Regions from separate parts of the Bradyrhizobium sp. AZCC 2262 genome, predicted to be linked through region 3. Evidence: predicted binding sites of a transcription regulator. Region 3 holds the regulator's gene; each other region holds the start of a gene.
What was found. Region 3 encodes PhoB, which activates phosphate uptake and scavenging genes when phosphate is short. Its sites were predicted from a motif close to TGTCATNNANCTGTCAT; they were not measured.

Region 1: a site for PhoB is predicted at 2,092-2,108, ahead of V1283_RS25250 (alkaline phosphatase D family protein). Genes of this name have one in related genera too.
Region 2: a site for PhoB is predicted at 2,171-2,187, ahead of V1283_RS04815 (UDP-2,3-diacylglucosamine diphosphatase). Genes of this name have one in related genera too.

The regions. Positions count from the first base shown of each region.
Region 1 covers NZ_JAZHRT010000001.1:5,360,348-5,365,056, forward strand. Annotated here, with positions in the region: gene V1283_RS25245 (GlcG/HbpS family heme-binding protein) at 1-243, opposite strand, end outside; gene V1283_RS25250 (alkaline phosphatase D family protein) at 439-2,025, opposite strand; gene V1283_RS25255 (hypothetical protein) at 2,333-2,731, opposite strand; gene V1283_RS25260 (indolepyruvate ferredoxin oxidoreductase family protein) at 2,878-4,709, opposite strand, start outside.
Region 2 covers NZ_JAZHRT010000001.1:1,063,950-1,068,658, reverse strand. Annotated here, with positions in the region: gene V1283_RS04825 (threonine ammonia-lyase) at 1-209, opposite strand, end outside; gene V1283_RS04820 (glycosyltransferase family 4 protein) at 281-1,339, opposite strand; gene V1283_RS04815 (UDP-2,3-diacylglucosamine diphosphatase) at 1,336-2,148, opposite strand; gene V1283_RS04810 (peptidoglycan recognition protein family protein) at 2,486-3,271, opposite strand; gene V1283_RS04805 (hypothetical protein) at 3,292-4,709, opposite strand, start outside.
Region 3 covers NZ_JAZHRT010000001.1:7,456,673-7,461,381, forward strand. Annotated here, with positions in the region: gene V1283_RS35055 (aspartate aminotransferase family protein) at 1-15, opposite strand, end outside; gene V1283_RS35060 (GcrA family cell cycle regulator) at 521-1,030, shown strand; gene phoB (phosphate regulon transcriptional regulator PhoB) at 1,291-1,995, opposite strand; gene phoU (phosphate signaling complex protein PhoU) at 2,106-2,822, opposite strand; gene pstB (phosphate ABC transporter ATP-binding protein PstB) at 2,931-3,752, opposite strand; gene pstA (phosphate ABC transporter permease PstA) at 3,749-4,594, opposite strand; gene pstC (phosphate ABC transporter permease subunit PstC) at 4,599-4,709, opposite strand, start outside.

The DNA of each region.
Region 1 (4,709 bases), 2.1 Mb from region 3:
GCCGGCCGCGCCTTTGGCCGTGGTCGGGCGCCGGTTTGACGCGGCGCAAACCGCCTTGGTGGTGCAGGAGTGCACGGTGTGGAAGCGGCCGCCGTCCATTCGTTCGATCAGGATGACATGCCCACCGGCATCGACGATGGCACAGGAGATCGCGATGTTGGCCTGATCGGCCAATTCCACCGCCGTCGCCATGATCTTTTTCGCGCCCTGATGCGTCAGGCGTTTGCTGTCGGCGACAAACATGGCAGCGCTCCAGTCGGGAGGGACAGGCGAATTGTGCGTCACCGCAACGCCTCGTTCAAGAAATAATACGCAACTTCCGGCTGCGATTTTGCACCGCATGTCTCGGCAAGGCGGCGGAGCCTAGCCAAACTATGAGGCGCGAAGATGGAAGAGTTACCAGGGGATCCGTGCCGACGGTCTCCCGATCGGACCGCGTCAGATGTGCTGCGCCATGATCTGGCCGGGCCGCGCGTCCGGACGGGGCTCGATATCGACCGACCAGAGGTCGCGGTTGTCGACGTCCTTTAGCGTCACGGTCATCACTTCGGTCTTGCCGTCGATGTCGACGCGGCCGAAAAACTGCAGGCCGAAACAGGGGGCGAGATTTTCGCCCTGCTCCGCGCTGCAGCCCTTCTGGAACATCGCTTTCGGCCCGAACGTGTTGTCGAGCGGGGCCGGCGCCCAGGTGCCTGCATGCAGCGGGCCGGAGACGAACTCCCAGAACGGTTCGAAATCCTGATAGACCGCACGGTTCGGATCATAATGATGCGCGGCCGTGTAGTGCATGTCGGCGGTCAGCCACACCGTGTTGCGGATGCCGGCGCGCTTCATGAATGACAGCAGACCGGCGATCTCATGCTCGCGCCGCTCCGGCGGGCCGTCGCCGAGCGCAATGCCATCCTCGCTGAAGAGGCCGATCGGCATGTCGGCGGCGATCACTTTCCAGGTCGCGTCCGAAGCCACCAGCTCGCGCTTCAGCCACGCCAGTTGGGTAGCACCGAGGATGCAGGTCTCGCTCTGGTCGTCGCGCTTGTTAAAGGTGGAATCGCGGTAGCTGCGCATGTCGATCATGAAGACGTCGAGCAGCGGGCCATAGGCGATCTTGCGATAGATGCGGCCGCCGTGGGCGGACGTCGCGCGCATCGGCATGAATTCGTGGAACGCGCGGCGCGCCCGCGCCACCAGAAGCGAGCTGCCGTCCTCGGCATAGCCGGTTTCGTCGGCGGTGCCGATCGGCGCCCAGTCGTTGGTGACCTCATGATCGTCCCACTGCGCGAACATCGGCACCTCGGCGTTGAAGGCGCGCAGATTGTCGTCGAGCAGGTTGTATTTGTAGTTGGCGCGGAACTGTTCGAGGCTGTGCGCCACCACGGATTTCTGTTCGGTGACGATGTTGCGCCAGACCTCGCCGTTGGGCAGCTTCAGTTCACGTTCCACCGGACAATCGGCATAGATGTGATCGCCGGAATGGATGAAGAAGTCCGGACGATTGTCGAGCATGGTCCGGTAGGTACGCATCCCGCCGCGCGACGTATCGATGCCCCAGCCCTGGCCCGCAGTATCGCCAGACCACACGAACGAAACATGGCTCCGCGCGGTGGGCGCGGTACGAAAATGCCCGACCTGCATCTCGCCTTCGATGCCGCTCTCGCTGATATCGTCGAAGCGCACGCGATAGAAAATGTCCTGCCCTGCCGGCAGGCCGTCGAGCAGAACTTTTGAGACGAAGTCGCTGTCCGGCAACGCGTCGGCGGTGGCCGAGCGAAGGATGGTCTTGAAGCTCTCGACAACAGAACATTCGACCTGCATGCGAGCGGCGCGATCTGCCCGCGCCCAGATCACCGCGGAATCGGCCGAGACGTCGCCTGACTGGATGCCGCTGGCGATCAGCGGACGATCCGCGGCCCGGCTGAGATAGGGTCTGGCGAGGCTGCCCAGACCGGCAATGGCGCATGTTGCGGCGGAGCGGACCAGCAATTGACGCCGGTTCAAGCCTTGCTCGGCGCGTATCGCAATCGGCATCGAAGCACCCTCGTCGAATCACGACGAAGGTGTGCCCGTTGTATTTGACTCGCGGCTGAAGCTTTTACGACAGGTGGATGACGTGGAATGGTAGGATGGGTAGAGCGCAGCGAAACCCATCAAAGTGTTTCCGCGAGGAGATCAAAGCGGTGGGTTACGCCTTCAGCTAACCCTGTCAGACCTCATCCTGAGGAGGCGCGAAAGCGCCGTCTCGAAGGATGAATGGCACCAGCGGGGCCTCGTGGTTCGAGACGGCGCTTCGCGCCTCCTCACCATGAGGGTTGATGGTTGTCGCGCATCGCGAGCACTACCGCTGCCAGCCGCAGATGGCGCCGGACTTGCACGGCCAGGTCTGGATGCGCGTGTCGCGCGCCTGCGCGTCGAGCGGGTTGCTGTGACGCCGCGCCAGCCTGGTGCGGGCGGTGGCGCGCGGCTTCTCGACGCGCTCCTGCGCAATTTGCGGCTTGGGCGCGGCTTCCTTCGACACCACCACGCGTTCCGTTTTCACCGGCCTGCGATCGGTTCTCGCCTCGATCCGGACCGGGGCGAATTGCGTCTCCGGGCCGAGCCGCTTCGGCGAGAGCACAGCCTGGGAAAGATCGAGGCCAAGGAACTCGTCGGCGCGATATTCGTCGGCCAGCGCGGCGCCGCCCCACGTCAGGAGCCCCGTGCAAAGTGCTGACGCAATAGCGGTTTTCAGGACCATCGCTGGGCCTCCTGAAATCAACCAAAAGGTGAAGCTGCAACCCAGTATGTAGGAAATCGGCCGGACAATTCCAGCCGTTCCCGGCCACAAGGCCACTGGTGAGCGATCACGGCTGTGGAAAAGTTCACACGCCGGGTGAACCGCCCCTACTCTGCCGCCTGCGCCACCGGCTGGCCGATCGCGGCTTCCAGGCGCGCGCATTCTCCGCGGAACTTCGCGACATTGGCTTCCTTGACGTGGCCGTAGCCGCGAACGAGTTCCGCGCACTTCGCCAGCGCTACCAGACGCGGCCAGTCCTGCGGCTTCGCCTTGTCGAGATGGCGGAAAATCATCGCGGAATACTCGCCGGGCAATGCCCGTTCCATCCGGCGCTCGGCCGTGTAGCCGAACGGATCGAACGACGTTCCGCGCAGGAACTTGAACCGCGTCAGCAGTTCGAAGGCGCGAAAAATCCAGGAACCGAACTCGCGTTTGCGCAGATGCCCGGTCACCTTGTCGCGCGGCGCCAGCAATGGCGGCGCGAGACTGACTTTCACACCCGGGTCGCCGTCGAATTGTTCCTTCAGCGCTTTCGCAAACTCGCCGTCCGAGTAAAGCCGGGCGACTTCGTACTCGTCCTTGTAGGCCATCAGCTTGAACAGGCCCTTTGCAAAGGCCTCGGTGAGATCATGCGAACCGGGCGAGCCCTTGGCTTCGGCCGCGCGAACGCACTCGACTTCCGCCAGGTAGCGCTTCGAATAGGTCTCGTTCTGATAGTCCGTCAGGAATTTTGCGCGGAACGCGATGCTCTCGTCGAGCGTCCGCTTCACCGGCGCCGCACCGGAACTCTTGAAGCGCGCGGCACTGACGACGCGCTGCAGATCGTGCGCGGCAAGCCGGCCCCAGGAGAACGCCAGCTTGTTCATCTCGATCGCCGCACCGTTGAGGTCGATCGCCTTCATGATCGCCTCCAGCGATAGCGGAATCGCGCCGCGCTGGAACGCAAAACCGAGCATGAAGGCGTTGGTGGCGATGCTGTCGCCCATCAGCGCGGTGGCAAGCCCGGTGGCATCCAGAATATCCAGATCGGAGGCGCTGACGGCGCCATTGAGCGAGTCGCGCATCGTCCCCGCCTCAAAGTCGATGTCGGGATTGATGACAAAACTCGCGGTCGGCAACAGGTCGGCATTGACGATCGCGCGCGTGACGCCGCGTTCGGCCCGGCTCAGCGCCGGAATGCTGGTAGCGACCACGATGTCGCAACCGAGAATGAGGTTGGCTCCGCCCGGCGCAATGCGGACGGTGGCGAGATCGTCCGCCTCGGGCGCGATGCGGACGTGGCTCATGACCGCGCCGTTCTTCTGCGACAGGCCGGTGAAGTCGAGCGTCGAGCAGGCCTTGCCGTCGACATGGGCGGCCATGCCGAGCAGTGCGCCGATGGTGATGACGCCGGTGCCGCCGATCCCGGTGACGAGGATGTTGTAGGCGCCGTCGAGCGCAGGCGTCGCCGGCAGCGGCAGGTCGGCGAACAGCGCCGACGGGTCGGCCGCCGTGCGATCGGCCTTCCTCTGCTTGCCGCCATGCACGGTGACAAAACTCGGGCAAAAGCCCTCGATGCAGGAAAAGTCCTTGTTGCAGTTCGACTGGTCGATCCGCCGCTTGCGGCCGAACTCGGTTTCCAGCGGCTGCACCGAGACGCAGTTCGAAACAGCCGAGCAGTCGCCGCAACCCTCGCAGACGCGCTCGTTGATGAAGACGCGCTTCGCCGGATCCGGATAGAGCCCGCGCTTGCGGCGGCGGCGCTTTTCCGCCGCACAGGTCTGGTCGTAGATCAGGACCGTGAGACCCCTGACCTCGCGCAGTTCCCTCTGCACCGCGTCGAGTTCGCGGCGGTGATGAACAGTCGCGCCTGATGGGAAGTAATTGCTGGGGTATTTCTCGGGATCGTCGGAGACGATGGCAAGGCGTTTTGCGCCTTCCGCCGAAACCTGGTGCGCGA
Region 2 (4,709 bases), 6.4 Mb from region 3:
ATCGAGGCCAGCTTGTTGAAGGCGCCGCGGAACTTGAACGATCCGGTCCGCTGCAGCATTTCGGGCTTCAGGAAGACCTTGGTCCCGACCCGTTCGTTGAGAACGGGAAACGACAACAGCGGCGTCCGCACCGCGAAGGGCGCGACCACCTTGGCGGCGGCCTCGATATCGGCGGCGCCAATGGGTGGATTTTGGATGGGTTCTGGCATCCGCAATTTGTATCGCGGTCGCCGACGGGCGGGCAAGACGATTTACCGTGAATTCGGGCGTTACCGTGAGCTCAGGCGGCGAAATGCGGGTCTTTCGCGCCAAATTCGGCCACCTCGCCTTCCGGCGGCTCGGAGCGAACATTCAGGGCATGTTCGACAAAGACCCGCGCGGAGGCCTGCCAGGTATGCGCGGTGGCAAATTCGACGCAATCCTGCCGAGAAACCTGCAGCGCCTCCAGGCACGCCTTGTGCAAATCTTCGTCCAGGACGCCGACCGGCGCCGCGCCGATCACATCGCGGGGACCGGTGACCGGAAAGGCGGCAACCGGCAGGCCACTGGCCAGCGCCTCCAGCAGCACCAGGCCAAACGTGTCGGTCTTGCTGGGAAATACGAAAATATCGGATGCCGCGTAGATTTCGGCCAGTTCCTCGCCGTGCCTTGCGCCCAGGAACACGGCGTCCGGATATTTCCGCTCCAGCGCCGCGCGGGCCGGCCCGTCGCCGACGATGAGCTTGGTGCCGGGCAGATCGAGATCGAGGAAGGCCTCGAGATTCTTTTCGACCGCGACGCGCCCGACGCAGAGGAACACCGGCATCGGCAAGCAGAGGTCAGCGCTGCGCGGATGAAACAGCGAGGTATCGACGCCACGCGACCACAGCACCACGTTGCGAAAGCCGCGCGTGCGCAATTCGGCCGCCAGCGCCGGCGTTGCCGCCATTACAGCCTGGCTCGGCCGATGGAAGGCGCGCAGCGCCCGCCATACCCAGGATTCCGGGATCGGCGAACGCGCGGAAACATATTCGGGGAAACGGGTGTGAAAGCTCGTGGTGAACGGCAGGCCGTGCTTGCGGCAGTAGCGCCGCACCAATAGCCCGATCGGGCCCTCGGTCGCGATATGAATGCTGTCGGGTTTTGCCGCCTCGATCAGTTTTGCGATTCTTGCCGGGTACGGCAGCGCCAGGCGCAAATCGGGATAGCTCGGCATCGCGAAGGTGCGAAACGATTGCGGCGTCAGGAAACTCACCTCGACGCCAAATCCCTTCGCCGCCTCTGCCATCATGGTCAGCGTCCGAACCACCCCGTTGACCTGGGGATGCCACGCATCGGTCGCGACCAGGATATGCGTCATGCGGCGCGCGCCGCGACGCGGGGAACCGGCGCCGCCCTGCGCAGCGGATCGGTCCAGGTGATGATCTCGAATCTTCCGTCCTCATGCTCGGCGAGCGCGGTGCAGCTCTCCACCCAGTCACCGCAATTCATGTAGCGGATGCCGTGCTCGTCGCGGATGGTGGCGTAATGGATGTGGCCGCAGATCACGCCGTCGGCGCCGTGACGCCGCGCTTCGCCGGCCAGGGTCTTTTCGAACGCGCCGATATAGTTCACGGCGTTCTTGACCTTCAGCTTCGCCCACTGCGACAGCGACCAATAGGGTACGCCGAACATGCGCCGGAAGAAGTTGACCAGCCGATTCATCTGGATGGCGAAGTCATAGGCCTTGTCGCCGAGATGGGCGAGCCAGCGCGCGTTCTGCACGACGAGATCGAAGATGTCGCCGTGGATGACGAGATAGCGCTTGCCGTCGACGCCCTCGTGAATGGTGTTTTCCACCACGTCGATGCCGCCGAAATGCGTGCCGTAATAGTTGCGCAGGAACTCGTCGTGATTGCCGGGCACGTAGATGACCTTGGCGCCCTTGCGCGCCTTGCGCAGCATCTTCTGCACGAAGTCGTTGTGCGATTGCGGCCAGTGCCAGCTCGACTTCAGCGCCCAGCCGTCGACGATATCGCCGACCAGATAGATGGTGTCGGCGTCGTGCGTTCTGAGGAAGTCCAGCAATCGGTCGGCTTGCGAGCCGCGAGCTCCAAGATGGACATCGGATATGAACAAGGTACGAAAGCGCCGTTCCGGGCTTTCTTCACTCGAGGAGTCACTACCCATGCCTGTCCCCTGACAGATTTTTGTGACAGGGCGATGACTGTTCACACGACCGATAGCGCCACGAGAATCAGTGCCGCGCCCCTAGCCTCGCGGATAGCAGCGCGATACGACAGAGAAGCGACATACGGTATTGGAGCCACATGATCGGACGGGGGAGGACGCCAAACCGGGATGACTTCAATCCCCCGTGCAAGCCGGAACCGGATTCCACGTCCCGCCACGGCTCACGCACACCGGACGGCGATCACCCGCGGCGCCGAGCGCGAGAGGCGCCGTCACCGATGGCGCGCGCTGGACAGCCACGGGCCTTTCGGCACAGCGCCGGGGTGTTCACACCCTATGACTTTCGTTTCTTGCGTGCCTTGGTTGCGCGGGTCTTGGTTGCGCGAGGCTTACGGCTGCCAGGTCGAGCCGCCTTCTTCTTCCCGACTGCTCGTCGCGCAGCGCGCGGAGTTGCCGTCCGGCGGCTCATCTCCAGCAACGTTTCTTTTTCTGCGACAAGTTGTACGTCGTCAGTTGCCGGCACTCCCATCACATAGGCCACTTCATCAGCGGTATAGGCGGGATCCCAATGGGTATTTACGGGAACATGACAATGCCCGTAGTGACCGCCCTTGGTCTTCCAGTTCTGTTCATTCCGGTTGTGATGTCCGGGATCGCGACCGTTGACGGGCGGATTGGGATAGCCGTTCGGCCACTCCGGAGGCACGCCGTGCGTGCTCTCGATCCAGCGGCACAATCGGCCAACGTTTGTCAGACTAGCCTTCTTTTTGGGCCTTCCTGCAAAGCCGACCAGTTCGAACTGGATCGCTGAATGTCTGTTGGTCTCAACTGTTCCAGCCGGGTGTGCCAGTGCCCTCGCAGCAACATCAGTGTCAAGGTGCTGATAGATGAATTGCTCGTCCACCGTAAAATGCGGGATGTCGTGGCTTTGCTGGTAGGTCGCGAAGGCGCCGGCCGCCGTCGATCCCTCGGTAGTGTGATGGACAATCTTGAACGGGCCAGCGACGTAGTGGCCCGCGCTCCAGGGTAGTGGCATCCATTGCGCAAACGGACACTTGGCCATTCGTTTTCCCTTCGTTCTGTGGGTCAAGAGACGAGCACTAGGCGAGAACGCGTGCATGCACGATGATGTCGTCGAGCCTATTGATATCGTTTTCGGTAAGGCGTTGCAGAAATGCCGTCGCCGCCACGGTGAGCGCCGCAACGGCAGTGCGCCCCGGCCCCCCGGCTGCCGCGCCCGATATCGACGAGCGGCAATCTCACCAAACGACCGGTATCGGGGAAAAACACTTCGACGATCGCACGCAGCCCCTTGTCAGTCGGATGCAGAATCCCTCTTGCTTCGGCAACAAGGCCGAACTCCAGCAGGCGTGCCTTTTTCAAGGATATTCCGAAGACACTGCTGTCAGTTTGCACCGTGCCAAAGACTGGCTCGCCGATTCCTTCATCTTCCGTATCACCCTTCCCGAAGAAGGTCGCCTTGCCCTTGAAGACACCACGACTGCTGTCAAGGCCTTGGCTGACTTCGACAAGCTCCGCGTTGGGCAGGGAGCGCCTGCCCCAGCAATAGTCGGGCTGTTCAACAATCGTCATTTCAGAGCTCGTCGTTCGGGTCTGGCGTACCATGCGCGCGGGACCAAGCGATCTAGCCTCTCGAAACGCCGTCAGCGTCTCAACCGCGTCGATCACAACGATTCCAGGAGCGGGCTCACGGGTCTGGCCCTGGAGGCCGCTTGTCGTCGATCCTCCTCTCCGGTCACTAGTAATGGAACTGGCGGCAGGCGTATTGAAACTGACCGGCGCTGCCGTGACCGCTGTGGTGAAACTCGGTGTCGCGTTTCTTTCGGCACGCACCGCAGCAAGCACGTCATCCAGTGCGGCACCCCAGGCCGCAAGATCGAAACGCTGCGGATCGTCATGCGTGCCGACGCCCAGATCCAACACACAGTGAAACGTCGGAACCATCCAATTGCCGCGCCGGACACTCGCGATCACATATTGAAGAGCCAGCCGCACATACTGCTCGGGCGTAAAGCCAGGATCAGGAGAATCTGGATCGGTATTGCCCGGACCCTTGCGGGGCTGCACCAACTCGTGATGCAGGAACAATCCCCTGAAGCGCGTGTGGTTCGGCTTCAGCTCGAATTGGGTGGCACGCCAAGGGGTCAGATAGCTCTTATCGGTTAGCGTCTGCCCAAGGCGCGTGATGAAAATATGAGTCTTGCCGCGGGGAAGGGTTGCGAGCCGGTTGCCGGACCAGTTGGTGGTATTGATGAAGGCCGGATCGAACGTCTCGCTGGCCTTCAGCTTGAAGCTTGTGTCGTGAATGACGAAATACCGCGCCGGAGGTGCAGACGGGTTATCCGTATCGGCATGACACAGTCGGTCGGTTATCGAACCGCCCACCGTACTCTCCGGAATGCCTTGCTTCTGCAGGTAGGACCTGAGTTGGGACTTGGTGATGCCGAGGTTGAGGAGCTGTGACAGCAGAGTTGTAAGAACCTGGGGAAGGACGGCCGGCGTGTTATCAACCTCGCCGACGCGTTTGACGAAGCGAA
Region 3 (4,709 bases):
GGCGCTATGGGTCATGGCAATCACTGAAGGTTTGAGACCTGGTTTCAAGACCTGCCGCGGAGCACACGCGTGCATGGGCGCGAACGCGGCAACGGCCGGTCTTGCGAAAACGAAACGTGCCGCCTCTTAAGGGCGGCACGTAAGAGGTATTCTATGTGGGCGGGGAGCGCTGTCAACATGCCACGAGGCCGCCTTTCATGCACTGCAAGGCAGGAAATCCGTAGGATTGCGGTGTGGTGGAAAACACGCAGTGCAATGCCTAGATGTCCGGAACATGTGGACGCGCGGGCCCGGACTCTTGCGCCAGAGTCACGCCATATTGTAGCGTCTGGGTTGTCGGGTACGACATCTCGTGCGGCAGTTCTGATCCCTAGAGTCCATTTTGTGTAAGCGTACACGTTCGGGCGCGATTTTTGCGCCCGGCGAGGGCTAAGGGATTCTGACCGCAGGGATTTTTGAGACGAATGACATCGCCAGCGCTGCCCTGGGTTGGCCGGCGCGACGCGAAGGGAAGAATACGATGACGGTATTGACCTGGTCCGACGATCGCGTCGAGCAGCTGAAGAAGCTCTGGGAAGCCGGATTATCGGCCAGCCAGATCGCCGCGGAACTCGGAAATGTGACGCGAAACGCAGTGATCGGCAAAGTGCACCGGCTGGGCCTGTCCGGCCGCGCCAAGAGCCCCTCCTCGGCAGCCCCACGGCAGCGCAAGGCACGCCCGGCGCAACAGATGATGCGGGTCTCACGCCCGGTCTCGCGCGGCAACACCGCGCTGGCGCACGCCTTCGAGGTCGAGATGGAGCCTGATCCGATCGCCTTCGATAACGTGGTGCCGATGAGCCAGCGGCTGTCGCTGCTCGAACTGAACGAAGCCACCTGCCACTGGCCGGTCGGTGATCCCTCGAGCCCGGAATTCTTCTTCTGCGGCGGCAAGGCGCTTTCGGGCCTGCCTTATTGCGCGCATCACTCGCGCGTCGCGTATCAGCCGGCAGCCGACCGGCGGAGGCATCAGCCGAAGCCGACGCGGTAAGAGGCGGTTATCGTAGCCCGGATGGAGCGAAGCGAAATCCGGGACTATGTCGCTATGGGTTAGATTCCCGGGTTGCGCTTCGCTTCACCCGGACTACGAACTCAACGTTGTCGTCCCTGCGAAAGCGGGGACCCATAACCACCGGCGTTCGTGGTTATGTCACGCTGGAGCTCCAGCTCTCTTCAACAAATTACATCGGTGGTTATGGGTCTCCGCGTTCGCGGGGACGACGATGCAATGTGCGGACAACGATAGAGCTATTACGACTCCACCTTCGCGAACCGATCATCCAGCGCATATCCCGCGCCGCGCACGGTGCGGATCGGGTCCTGCTCGCGGCCCGGGTTGAGCAATTTGCGCAGGCGGCCGATGTGGACGTCGACGGTGCGCTCGTCGATATAGATGTCGCGGCCCCAGACGCTGTCGAGCAATTGCTCGCGGCTGAAGACGCGGCCGGGATGCTCCAGGAAAAATTCCAGCAAGCGATACTCGGTCGGGCCGAGATCGATCTGGCGGCCGGAACGCGCGACGCGTCTTTTCTCACGATCCAGTTCGATGTCGCCATAGGTGAGCACGGTGGCGAGCCGCTCGGGGCTTGCCCGCCGCAGCAGTCCCTTCACCCGCGCCAGCAGCTCCGGCACCGAGAACGGCTTGACGATGTAATCGTCGGCGCCGGTCGCCAGGCCCCGCACCCGCTCGCTCTCCTCGCCGCGCGCCGTCAGCATGATGATCGGCAACTGCTTGGTCTCCGGCCGCGCCCGCAGGCGGCGGCACAGCTCGATGCCCGACAGCCCGGGCAGCATCCAGTCGAGCACGACGAGATCGGGAATGCGTTCCTTCAACCGCGTATCGGCGTCATCGCCACGGGCGACGGTTTCGACATCATAGCCTTCGGCGTCGAGGTTGTAGCGCAACAGCGTGGTCAGCGCTTCCTCGTCCTCGACCACCATAATGCGCGCGCTCATTCTGCTATCGCCTCTTCTGTTTGACGCGTTTTCACGCAGATAAGTCTACGCAATCTGCGTAAACTTGATTGCTATGCGAACCGGTCTCCACTTCGCTTGAAAACGCTGTGTCAAGTGTTCGGTACGGTCGTGGCAAAATTCGTCATGTCGCCCTTCGGGCGCTTGTCGAGCATCTGCTGTCCCTCGATCATGTAGAACACGGTTTCAGCGATGTTGGTGGCATGGTCGCCGATCCGCTCGATGTTCTTGGCACAGAACATCAAATGGATGCAGAACGAGATGTTGCGCGGGTCTTCCATCATGTAGGTGAGCAGTTCGCGGAACAGCGAGGTGCAGATGGCGTCGACTTCCTCGTCGCCCTTCCAGACCGCCATCGCCGCCGGCAGGTCGTGCGCCGCATAGGCGTCCAGCACCGACTTGACCTGCGACAGCACCAGGTCGGTCATGTGTTCAAGGCCGCGCATCAGCTTCAAGGGCTGGAAATCGTTCTCCAGCGCCGCGACGCGCTTGCCCATATTCTTGGCGAGGTCGCCGATCCGCTCCAGATCGGTGGCCACCCGCATCGCGCCGACGATCTCGCGCAGATCGATCGCCATCGGCTGGCGGCGCGCGATGGTCAGCACCGCGCGCTCCTCGATCAGATGCTGCAGACGGTCGATCTCGACGTCGGTGGCGACGACACGCTTGCCGAGCGCGACGTCGCGACGGACCAGCGCGTCGACGGATTCGGTGATCATCCGCTCGACCATGCCGCCCATCTCGGCAACCAGGCGAGTCAGTTCCTGAAGGTCGCTGTCGAATGCCTTGGCGGTGTGTTCAGAAGCCATGTGCTATCTCCTCAAATCAGGATCCGGTTTGAACCGGATCATGATTTTATTTCGCTGTTTGAGCATGATCTCTTCGGAAAACCGGTTTCCACTTTTCCGGATCATGCTCTAGCCGAACCGACCGGTGATGTAGTCCTGGGTGCGTCGATCGCTCGGCGAGGTAAAAATCTTGTTGGTATCGTCGAACTCGATCAGCTCACCGAGATACATGAAGGCGGTCTTGTCCGAGACGCGCGCCGCCTGCTGCATGTTATGGGTGACGATGGCGATGGTGTAATCCTCCGCCAGTTCCTGGATCAGCTCCTCGATCTTGGCGGTCGAGATCGGGTCCAGCGCGGAACAAGGCTCGTCGAACAGGATCACCTCGGGCCGCACCGCGACCGTGCGCGCGATGCAGAGCCGCTGCTGCTGGCCGCCGGACAGCGACAGGCCGCTTGCATTCAGCTTGTCCTTGACCTCGTTCCACAGCGCGCCGCCGCGCAGCGCCTTCTCGACCCGGCCATCCATCTCCGACTTGGAGATCTTCTCATAGAGGCGGATGCCGAAGGCGATGTTTTCGTAGATCGTCATCGGAAACGGCGTCGGCTTCTGGAACACCATGCCGACGCGGGCCCGCAGCAAATTGAGATCGAGCTTGGAATCGAGGATGTTGGTCTGGTCGAGCATCAACTGGCCGGTCGCCTTCTGGCCGGGGTAGAGGTCGTACATCCGGTTGAAGATCCGCAGCAGCGTGGACTTGCCGCAGCCGGACGGGCCGATGAAGGCGGTGACGCGGTTGGTGCCGAGCGTCAGGTTGATGTTCTTCAGCGCATGGTGCTCGCCATAGTAAAAGTTCAGGCCGCGGGCGGTGACCTTGGGCGCGGCCTCGGGCAGCGCCACCTGCGGAACGGGCCCGGTCGCGTTACTCACGGATACGGAGAGATCGGTCATTTGGATGTCCTCTCGGCGCCAAGAATGCGCGCGCCAATGTTCAAGGCCAATACGGTGAGCGTGATCAGCAGGGCTCCGCTCCAGGCGAGCTGCTTCCAGTAGACATAGGGGCTCTGCACGAAGTTGTTGATGGTGACCGGCAGGTTCGCCATCGTCTTGGTCAGGTTCAGGCTGAAGAACTGGTTCGACAGCGCGGTGAACAAGAGCGGCGCGGTCTCGCCGGCGACGCGGGCGGTCGCGAGCAGCACGCCGGTGATCAGGCCCGACCGCGCGGCGCGATAGGCGATCCGCCGGATCACCAGCGAACGCGGCAGGCCGAGCGCGGAGGCCGCCTCGCGCAGCGGATTGGGCACCAGTCCCAGCATGTCCTCGGTGGTGCGAACCACCACGGGGATCACGATCACGGCGAGCGCCAGGCAGCCGGCGAAGGCCGAGAAGCCGCCCATCGGCACCACGATGGCGCCGTAGATGAACAGGCCGATGATGATCGACGGCGCGCTCAGCAGGATGTCGTTGATGAAGCGGATCACCGAGGTGAGCTTGTCGTGCTTGCCGTATTCGGCGAGATACGTGCCGGCGAACAGGCCGAGCGGCGCGCCGATGCCGACGCCGATCACGGTCATCATGATCGAGCCGATGATGGCGTTGCGCAGGCCGCCATCGGTCGAGCCCGGCGGCGGCGTATCCTGGGTGAAGACGGCCAGGTTGAGCCCGGAGAGGCCGTTGTAAAACAGCGTGAACAGGATCAGCGCCAGCCAGGTCACGCCGAACAAAGCGGCGCCCAGGCAGAGGAACTTGATGATGATGTTGTTGCGGCGGCGGGCTACGTAAATCGGGTTCATGATCTCAGTTCCCCGCCTTCTTTTCCAGCCGCATCAGCATCAGCCTCGCGGCGGCGAGAACGAAGAACGTCAGCACGAACAGCAGCAAGCCGAGCAGGATCAGGCCCGACTGGTG